2 regions of the Paenibacillus sp. MMO-177 genome follow, and region 2 is predicted to be linked to the other one. Evidence: riboswitches for the same ligand, from Rfam matches in the RefSeq annotation. Region 2 holds a riboswitch; the other holds the start of a gene.
What was found. A riboswitch is a leader RNA that binds a small molecule or an ion and turns the genes downstream of it on or off. The one in region 2 is predicted to bind cyclic di-AMP.
Positions count from the first base shown of each region.

Region 1 (5,381 bases), on a different contig from region 2:
CATCCGCAGACATCGCCGCATCCGCAGTTGTATGCAACAGAGCTGTTACCGGCAAAGCGATAGCTACCAACAGCATAGCAATTTTAGTCATGAATTTCATTTATTACTCACTCCCTAACTTGTTGATAGGGCTATTATAAATAGGCTCGGAACCCCAATAACACCCGCAAAAATTGGCACCGAGCGGAAAATGAAAGCGTTAAAAACGCTGTAATCTAGACGTTTCTTGGGTCCTTAACACTTTCTGAGAATCGCGTGAGCCTTTAATGAGTATTTTCTTGCTTGTTGCTTGCTGTCAACTATGCTATAATCCTGATTTTTCAAATTCCCGCGCAAGATTAACGTTAAAAAGCCCGCTCTTCCATCAAGGAAGAACGGGCTTTAAAAACGATCTCTTCAATTATAGGGCTTTCAAAGCGTTTGCGATTTCGATACATAAATCCTCTGCCTGCGGCACAAAGCCCAGACGGTCGATAAAAGCATGCGTGCAGCCTTTATACCGGATCGTCTTTACCGGAACGCCGGCAGCCGCAAGCTGCCTGCTGTATACCTCCGACTGAATGCGCAGCCCGTCAAATTCCGCTCCGACGCATAACGTGCGCGGCAGTCCCGTGCTGTCTGCCAGAAGCGGACTGACATAAGGATTACGCACGTCATCTTCGCTTGAAAGATAAAGCTCCCATGCTTTTCTGCCTTCCGGATCAGCTTCGGTTGGCCGTCCAATCCCCAGCATCGAATCAATCATGGCTCTTTGTTCGTCCGCCATCTCGAATTGGGACAGCTCCCACTGATAACCGTTCACCCCGTTAAGGAAGGTGACGCACGGATAAATCAGCACTTGCTGGGCAACCATACGCGTACCCAAATCCCGGTCCTTCGTTGCTACCGCTGCCGACAGGTTGCCGCCCGCACTGTCGCCGCCTACGGCAATCCGGTTCCGGTCGATGCCGTATTCCTCGGCATGCTCGTAAATATATTGAACGGCATTAAAGCAATCGTTAAACCCGTTAGGGAATTTATGCTCGGGAGCGAGCGAATAGTCAATATTAAAGACAACGGCATCGGCCAGCTCGGCGATCAACCGGCAAGGGTTCTCAACCGCAAACACGGTACCGCCGATCCAGCCGCCGCCGTGGATATAAATAAGACAAGGTTTGCCCGGCTTGCGCATCGATTTGCGCGGGTAATACCGCCATAGGCCAACTTCATTGCCGCCAAGCTGGATTCGTTCATAACTCGTGTAAATCTCCGCCGTATTCAAATTACGGTTCGGAAATCCCATGGAATCGCGAATAAGCTGAAGCTGTTCCTCCGGCGACGGCGCCTCGGCCGGTGCTGCCTTTTGTTCCCCGATCCATTTTCTAATAAGCTGCAGCTCATAAGGATCCAGATAACCGGCTCTTGTCTCCTCCGGATTAACCTTCACAACAACCTGCGTGCCGTTCAAGTTTACTTCTTCCTGCTGAGCCTGCAGGGCGTTCACAATTTCCTGGCTGTATACTCTCATTGACGGAAGCCTCCCGGGATGTGAAATACGATCCCTTCTTACTTCTCCTTTTGCTTACGAACATCCTTTATTTATTCTTGGCAGGCTGACCGGACGGCAGATAGACCATATGATCGTCATGCTCCGACAGATCCTCCAGCCACGATGCTTCAGGAGGACAATCCAACATGATAAAACGGCCTTTCCCCTCTTCTTGGTAGTGATGATATTTCACGTAGGCCTTGCCGCCTTCTATATCCAACAATTCAACCTTGCCATAATCATGGGCCATCAAAAGCCTGATCCGCTTTCCAAGCTCCGCGGTTAGTTCTTTTGCTTGCTGAACGATGGAGAACTGCGTTTGCAGGGATAGACTATACTCGGGATAAGAAGGATTAGGGCGGTTAATGATAAAGGAATAGGGCGAAACCCCAGCCTGGGACAGCTGATCAATCAGCTTGCCTAACAGAAGAGGGTCATTATTAACGCCCTTGACAATAGGGGTTTGATTGAGAACGACAACTCCCGCCTGGTGAAGGGCATTAAAAGCTTTCTTTGCTTCGGCCGTTAGTTCTCTCGGATGGTTAATCGTAGTCATCAAATAGATCCGCTTCTGAGGACTTGAGAACCGACTTAACATCTCTAATAGTTCATGATCCTCATAAATCCGCATTGGATTATGAACCGGCATTCTGGAATCCAGCCTAATCGTGCCGATATGCTCGATATCCCGCAGCTGCTCGATAATTCTAGTCAGCTTGGCGATACCCAACGTCAGACTATCTCCCGTCAGCACAACCTTATGGATCTCATTATGTTCTGCGATGTAAGCAATTCCTTCTGCTGCCTGGGACACTGGGAGAAGAACCATCGATTGATAAATGTGCTTACATCCGGCAGCTTCCCAAGTGAACTCCTGGATCCCGTGAGGGGCTTCCCCCGCCGCCGCAATCAGATGCTTGCGGATCGGATCCTTCGGATCATCCCAGTCAATCAGGTTTAAGTAATAATCATTGACGCGAAAATGCTTCTTAAGCCGTTCTCTTTCCGCCTCCGACAGACCTGCCGATCTACCGTTATCGGCCATTGGTTGTACCATTTCGCATCCCTCCAAAAGGTTATTAAAAGCATCACCTATGCCGGGAAGTCCATCCCACCTCCACGAAAAATGAAAAAAAAGACCCCAGCAGCACAGAGCATGAACATGGTCTGTGTGCATTGTGGGCCTTTAAAACAGAAAAAGACCCAGCAAGGGTCTATCGTTTGCAATGTTATTCGCAAAAGACCCATCTCAAAGCTGACGAGGTTAGCTGACGGACTCGGGATAGATGGTTCCCTACAGCCAAAAACCGGCTGATTCGCCCCAAAAGATTGGTTTCCCCGCTTCTCGGCATTGCCGAGAACTAAGCTTATTATAATTATCGCACAATTCTTAATATTGTCAACATTTCATCAGCAAAAAATCCCCGCCCAATTTTCCGACAAGGTTGGACGGGGATCCACAATAGAAAGGTCTCCACAATAGAATTTACCTGTTTTCGAAACACTGGAAACTTAAATTCTATTTGGCGATAAATCCTACATTTAAACGCGGTCGCTCATCATCGAAATGCTTCGATAGAGGATTTCTCACTTCTTATCCACTTGAAGAAGAAATAAGTGCTTAACCGAAAATGTATCCTTGATGGTATCTTCGGATATAACATTCAGCTTGATCAAACCGGCGATTTTGGAGGTATCGGGCTTCGAAAGCAGCCGCCATACGTCGGGATCGGGAAGAGCAGCATACAGCTTGCTCTCATCAAATTCCTTGCGCTCCTGGGAAACAATCTTCACCTTGTAGCTGCCTACCTCCAGTTCGGAGAGGTCCAGCTCGGCGCAATGCTGTATAATTTCACCGCGCAGCTCGGATAATTCCTGCTCGATTTCCTTCTGCTTTTGCTTGAGCTGATAATACCGCTTGACTTTGTTATCCTCCAACTTATTCACGCTCCTCTTAATCATATGTATGACCGGGAGCGCGGAATTAGACTGGATCTTGTCCCGCTAACTGATGACTAGTCCTCTCTTGCGGTATGCCCAATGATTCGTTGGGCCATGTCCGCCGCCGATGATAATGCCGTCTTCAATGGCGGCTTGAATATAGGCCTTTGCCTGGCGCACGGCTTCCTCGATATCAAGCCCTTGAGCCAGACCGGCGGTTAGCGCAGCCGAATAGGTGCAGCCGGTGCCATGCGTGCGCTCGGTGACGATCCGTTTGCCGGAAAGCTCGCTATAGCCGCTGCCGTCGAAGAGCAAATCGACCGCTTCGGCTCCGGCCTCATGCCCGCCTTTGATCAGGACATAACGGGCGCCGAGGCTGGACAGCTTTTTCGCCGCTTCAAGCTTGTCGGCCTTGCCCCGGATGGCCATCCCGGTCAGATGCTCCGCCTCCGGGATGTTCGGCGTAATAATCATCGTGAGCGGCAGCAGCTTGCGGGTTAAAGCCCGAACGGCTTCTACCTGCAGGAGCGAAGCGCCGCCTTTTGCAATCATAACCGGGTCTACAACAACCTTCGTCCAGCCAAAGAAAGCAATTGCCTCGGCCACTTCCTCAATAATCTCCGCACTGAACAGCATCCCGGTCTTTAAAGCGTCAACGCCGATATCGCTGCCGACGGAGTGAATCTGCGCCTTTACCGCTTCCTTTGCGAGCGGAAAGACGCCCTGCACGCCAAGCGTATTTTGCGCGGTAATCGCCGTCAGGGCGGACATCCCGTAGACGCCAAGCTCCTGGAACGTTTTCAAATCCGCCTGAATGCCGGCTCCGCCGCCGCTGTCCGAGCCGGCAATCGTCAAAGCCCGCGCGACATTACCGTTTATGTATTCCGCCATCTCTATGTCACCCCGTTTATCGTTTAGTAGGAAAACCGTTCCGGCGCAAACGCCGGCAGCCTGCTGCCGGTATCGATATAATCGGCGACAACCTGTGCCGTTACCGGGCTAAGAAGAATGCCGTTGCGGTAATGGCCCGCCGCCATAATGACGCGGCCGCCCGATTCCCGCAGCGGTCCGAGCAAAGGGAAACCGTCCTGCGTGGATGGGCGGAGGCCTGCCCAGCGGTGAAACGGCTCCTGCCCGGCGAGAAACGGAAACGCCTGCTTGTTCCATTTGCGCAGCCGCTCGATTCCCCGTTCCGTAACGGTTGTATCAAAGCCCGCCACATCCTCGGAAGCTCCGCATACGAGCGTACCGTTTTCTTTTGCAACCAAATAGCCCTGATTGCAGAACACCATATGCCGCACCGGCTTCACTTCCGCTTCATAGGCGCAGATCTGACCGCGGATTGGGTATACCGGAATCCGGATGCCCAATACATCCTCAAGCTCCTGTGCCCAGGCGCCGGAGCAGACGACCAGCCGGTCGCCGGTAAAGCTCCAGCCCTCCTGCGCAGTAATGATCAGCTCATCGCGCCATTCTTCAACGGTTACTTTGCCGAGCTGCTCGAAGATCCGAACGCCGGTCTGGCGGCAAGCCTGCTCAAGTGCCAACACATAGTCCGGTGCATAAACATGGCTTTCCTCCGGCGTGTATAGCGCGGCCTTCACCTCGCGGGACAGCATCGGCTCCTGACGGAACAATGCATCCCCTTCCAGCACAATGCCGCTGGAGCCATGCTCGTTTTGCCAGAGGCGTCGTCCCTCCAGCGCCAGACGGTCCGCTTCATGATAGGCAATATAAAGACTGCCCGAATCCGTATATTCGAACGTCCGCCCGGACACCTGCCGGACTTCATCTCGCCAGGACGGATACAGCCGAAGGCTTTCCCGGCACAAGCGGAAGAAATCATCAGGCCCTTCCACATTTTCCGAGTAGGGGGCGAGCATCCCGGCCGCGGCCCCGGAGGCCTGCCCGC
Region 1 covers NZ_JBBCUR010000001.1:1,077,571-1,082,951, forward strand. Annotated here, with positions in the region: gene WFK81_RS04775 (C40 family peptidase) at 1-100, opposite strand, end outside; gene WFK81_RS04780 (alpha/beta hydrolase) at 401-1,507, opposite strand; gene WFK81_RS04785 (KamA family radical SAM protein) at 1,575-2,585, opposite strand; cyclic di-AMP (ydaO/yuaA leader) riboswitch at 2,768-2,906, opposite strand; gene WFK81_RS04790 (hypothetical protein) at 3,116-3,466, opposite strand; gene thiD (bifunctional hydroxymethylpyrimidine kinase/phosphomethylpyrimidine kinase) at 3,533-4,360, opposite strand; gene thiO (glycine oxidase ThiO) at 4,384-5,381, opposite strand, start outside.
Region 1: it holds a riboswitch for cyclic di-AMP, as region 2 does, so the genes downstream of both, WFK81_RS04785 (KamA family radical SAM protein) here and WFK81_RS23820 (APC family permease) in region 2, are expected to answer to the same signal.

Region 2 (5,381 bases):
TGGAGGGTTTGTCCACGTGACGAAACGATCAATGACAGCATTACTTGAGCAAATGACGCTGGAGGAAAAGATTTTTCAGCTGATGCAGCTTACCCCTAATTTTCTCAGCGAAGATGACGCTAACCTGACGGGTCCGCTGGCCTGGATGGGCGTTACAGAAAATATGGTGAACAATGCAGGATCCGTGCTGAGCGCCGTTGGCGCGAAGGAAACGATAGCCCTGCAGAAAAAATACATGGAGAACAGCCGCCTCGGCATTCCTCTGCTTCTTATGGCGGATATTATCCACGGCTACCGTACGATTTTCCCGGTGACGCTGGCGATCGGCAGCACTTGGGACCTGGAGCTGGCGGAAAAAAGCGCCGCGATTGCAGCGAAGGAATCGGCCGTTACGGGCATTCACGTGACGTTTGCGCCGATGGTGGACCTTGTCCGCGACCCGCGTTGGGGCCGCGTGATGGAGTCGACGGGCGAAGATCCCTACCTGAACAGCGAGTATGCGCGTGCCTTCGTCCGCGGCTTCCAAGGCGATGACCTGGCAGGCGATATGGACCGCGTTGCCGCATGCGTCAAGCATTTTGCCGCTTATGGCGCAGCGGAAGGCGGACGCGATTACAATACCGTCAACATGTCGGAAAGACAGCTTCGCGAGTCCTATCTGCCGGCTTATAAAGCCGCGCTGGACGAGGGCTGCGAGATGGTGATGACGGCCTTCAACACGGTTGACGGCATTCCGGCCACCGGCAACAAGTGGTTAATGCGCAATCTGCTCCGCGACGAGTGGGGCTTTGACGGCATGCTGATCTCCGATTGGGGCGCAGTAGGCGAGATGATCCCTCATGGCGTTGCGGCGGATGGGGAAGAAGCAGCATTGAAGGCGATTGAAGCCGGCGTCGATATGGAGATGATGACCTCCCACTATGCGAACCATCTCAAGGGGCTTGTGGAAGCGGGGAAAGTGGATATCAAGCTGATTGACGAGTCCGTGCTTCGTATTCTGAAGCTGAAGGACAAGCTGGGTCTCTTCGAGAACCCTTACCGCGCTGCAAACGAAGAAAGGGAGAAGGAAGTTCTGCTGTCGCCCGAGCACCGCGCTGCGGCACGCGAGATTGCGGCCAAGTCCTTCGTGCTGCTGAAGAACGAGCAGGAGACTCTTCCTCTTCGCGGCGGGCAAAAGCTTGCGCTCATCGGACCGTTTGCCGAGAGCGGAGATATTCTGGGTCCTTGGTCGATCTGGGGCAAGCAAGAGGAAACGGTGCAGCTGCATGCCGGTTTATCTGCGCATGCGAACGCGGATATCGTTGCCGTAGCGAAAGGCGCGGGCGTCGACGCTGTAACCGAGGAGCAGCTTCGGGAAGCGGTAGCTGCGGCATCGCAAGCCGATGTGATCGTGCTGGCGCTTGGCGAAAGCTCCGAGATGAGCGGGGAAGCGGGAAGCCGCGGCGACATCCGTCTCCCGCAGGCACAGCTGGAGCTTGTTCAGAAGCTGAAGCCGCTTGGCAAGCCAATCGTGGTTGTGCTGTTCAACGGCAGACCGCTTGATCTGCATGGCGTCATCGAGGAAGCGGACGCGCTCCTCGAGGTTTGGTTCCCGGGTACGGAAGGCGGCAATGCGATCGCGGATGTCCTGTTTGGCGACGTGAATCCTTCCGGGCGTCTGACGATGTCATTCCCATATTCCGTCGGACAAATACCGGTGTATTACAACAACTACAATACCGGACGTCCGCTTACGCCTCAGAATGCGAACGAGCGTTACGTCTCGAAATATTTGGACATGCCGAATGCGCCGCTTCTGCCGTTTGGCTACGGCCTGAGCTACACAAGCTTCTCGTATAGCGAAGCCAGCTTGTCGGCGGACGTTCTGAACGCCGAAGATACGCTTCATGTAACGGTTGACGTGACCAACACGGGAGCCGCTGCCGGCGAAGAGGTTGTCCAGCTGTACGTACGCGATCTTGCCGGCGAGGTTGTCCGTCCGCTGAAGGAGCTGAAGGGCTTCCGCAAGCTGTCTCTCCAGCCCGGCGAGACGCAGACCGTTGCGTTTGCGATTACCGAGGAACAGCTTCGTTATTACCATGCGGATCTACAGCTGAAGAGCGATGCGGGCGAGTTCCACGTCTTTGTGGGTCCCAACAGCCGCGATGCCGAGGCGAAATCGTTCCGTCTTGTGAAATAAAACCAAAAAAAGCGCGGGCCAGCCATAGGCAGGTTCGCGCTTTTTCTGCTGACAACTCCTTTATACGAGCATGCCTATCAGATAATAGCCAAACTCCACTGCTATATCAGGGATTATCTGCCGATTGCACGGTAAAAGAAAGCATGGCGGTTTATTTCGGACATTCCGAGAGCGAACCCATCATGTATCCGCATTCATGAATAAAAAACAAGCGAATCTGCTCCTTTTCGCGTTTTTATCGCGGTTTACAGAAAAGGGGGAAGAGGACTATGATCAAATCTGCAAAACTTCATATGTTCGTATTCGCTGAGTTTCCGTTAGAAACGGAGAGCAGGGGAACCAATTGCGATAGGCAGGAAAGTGCATGCTTGTCGCCGGGGTGAATCGGCATGCCGGCCGCAATGTTGCGGAAGCAGGCTGTAGGGCGACTCTAGACGCCCGAATCCGTCAGCTAACCTTGTAAGCGTTGATAGAGAGGGTGAACTTCGGTTATTTTTACGGGCCGCGGGAGGATGCTCTGCGGTCTTTTTTCTGTGCGTAGAAAAAAGCAAAGGTGGTTACATTAGCACTGATAAGTGTTTGAGTAGCCAAGTATCCAGGTATTAGATGTTTAACTTCAACGTTGGCGGTGACCTGTGTGTTTACTCTTATCAAAAGATTACTGATCGGGCGTCCCCTCAAGTCCACGGAATTAGGGGAACAGAAGCTCATTAAAACGAAGGCGCTTGCGATCCTGTCCTCGGATGCCTTATCATCCGTTGCTTACGGGCCAGAGCAGATTTTGCTCGTCTTGATGACCGTTAGCGCAGCGGCGTTTTGGTATTCGATTCCGATTGGTGTCGGGGTGCTGGTCTTATTAACGGCACTTATCCTGTCTTACCGGCAAATCATATTTGCCTACCCGCATGGCGGGGGAGCTTATGTCGTATCGAAGGAAAATCTCGGTGTATTCCCGGGCCTCATATCCGGCGGCGCCCTGCTGGTCGATTATATATTGACCGTAGCGGTAAGCGTCTCGGCGGGTACGGACGCGATCACATCGGCTTTTCCAAGCCTTCATGAGCATTCCGTACTGATCTCTATTGTGTTTGTCCTTTTTATTACGATCTTAAACCTGCGGGGCGTGACGGAATCGGCGTCTATCCTTGCTTATCCCGTTTACCTATTTGTGCTTGCGATTGTTATCATGGTCATTGTAGGCTTGTACAAAATCGCCACAGGCGACGTATCGCCTGCGCTTCACACCTCGTTAGGAACGCCGGTTGCGGGCATCAGTCTGTTCTTGCTGCTCCGTGCGTTTGCATCCGGCAGCTCGGCTTTGACCGGGGTTGAAGCTATTTCGAACGCGATTCCGAACTTCAAGGACCCTGCGCCGAACAATGCGGCCAAGACGTTATTAGCGATGGGCGGTCTGCTCTCGATCCTGTTCTCTGGCATCGTGTTCCTGGCGTATTACTACGGTATAGCGCCGAAAGAAGAAGTGACGGTTGTGTCGCAGATCGCCGAAGGGATATTCGGACGCCATACGATGTATTATTTTATCCAGGGTACTACGGCTCTTATCTTGATCCTGGCAGCCAACACCGGCTATTCGGCCTTCCCGCTGCTGGCCGTTAACCTGGCAAAGGATAAGTTTATTCCGAGAATGTTTACGGCACGCGGCGACCGTCTCGGTTACTCAAACGGCATCATCAGCCTAGGTGTTCTGTCCATCATCCTGATCGTTGCGTTTCAGGGCAAGACTGAGCATCTGATTCCGTTGTACGCGGTTGGCGTATTTATACCGTTTACGCTGTCGCAGACGGGGATGTTGGTCAAATGGTTCCGCCAAAGGCCGAAGGGCTGGGTTGGCAAGTTCATCATTAACTCGATTGGGGCCCTGATCAGCTTTATCGTCTCGATGATGTTTTTCCTGACGAAGTTCGCGCAGGTATGGTCGATTCTGATTTTCCTGCCGCTTATTATTTTCGTGTTCCACCGGATCAAGAAGCATTATGAGGCGGTGGGCGAGCAGCTTCGGCTTGCGACTTGCGAGCCTGTGATGCCGATTGAGGGCAACGTGATGATTTTGCCGGTATCGGGGATCACGCATGTCGTCGAACATTCGATTCTATATGCCAAGTCGCTGAAGCCGGAACAGATCATTGCCGTGTATGTTCCTTTTGAGAAAGAAGATGAAGCCGTCTTTGAGGAGAAGTGGAAGAAGTTTCAGCCGGATGTCCGGCTTGTAACCTTGCATTCGCCTTACCGCTCGATTACGAATCCGCTCTTCAAGTTTATCGATACCGTGCAGCGCAAGGCGAGCGAGAACAATTACCAGGTAACCGTCATTATTCCGCAGTTTATTCCGAAGAAGGGCTGGCACAACATTTTGCATAACCAAACGAGCTTGATGCTCCGTACCCAGCTTCTTTACCGAAAGGATGTTATCATCACCACCGTGCCTTACCATTTGAAAAAATAGCGAGAAGCCTCGGTCCCGTCGGGACTGGGGCTTTTTTTTGCCTGCTACAGCTCAAGCCCCGTGCCTTGCTTGAAGCGTTTGATAACCATATGAGTGTTGACGTTTACGATCCCTTCAAGCACATAGATTTTTTTGAACAAAAAGTGCTCCAGCGCCTCCTCGTCCTTCAGCAGCGCATGCATATGCAGCGAGCTTGGTCCCGTCATTTGATAGATGCTGATTACTTCCGGTTCCTCCGATAACAGCGCCCCGGCTTGCTCTACGAATCGAGGCTCAACCTCAACTTCGAAAAAAGCGGAGATGGATTTGCCGAGCTTGGTTGTGTTTAACCGTACGGTGAAGTTCTCGATAATCCCGTTGTTCACCATCGCATCCACGCGCTTCTGGATCGCGACTCTAGATAAATTGAGAAGCTCGCCGATCTTGGCGTACGACATCCGTCCGTTATCGTGCAGCAGGCGGATAATTTCCTGATCTGTGTCATCCAAGTGCAGTAAATGCATGGGGCCACTCCTCTTCGATAAAATTTCACGTTAAGCTACTTTGTGCGAGATAAATGTTAGGTATTGGTTTCGAATTTGTTTATTTTTATGTCAGTTAATATAACATTAGTAACCAAATTGGTCTATAGAAAATGACAAAACGGTCCAAAAAAGCCCTTTTTTAGTTACGATATGGTTGACGCTCTGCCGGGCCGCTCTTATACTGATGTCATAAAACATTACATAAGAAACCAAA
Region 2 covers NZ_JBBCUR010000009.1:36,831-42,211, reverse strand. Annotated here, with positions in the region: gene bglX (beta-glucosidase BglX) at 17-2,179, shown strand; cyclic di-AMP (ydaO/yuaA leader) riboswitch at 2,474-2,661, shown strand; gene WFK81_RS23820 (APC family permease) at 2,817-4,643, shown strand; gene WFK81_RS23815 (Lrp/AsnC family transcriptional regulator) at 4,688-5,146, opposite strand.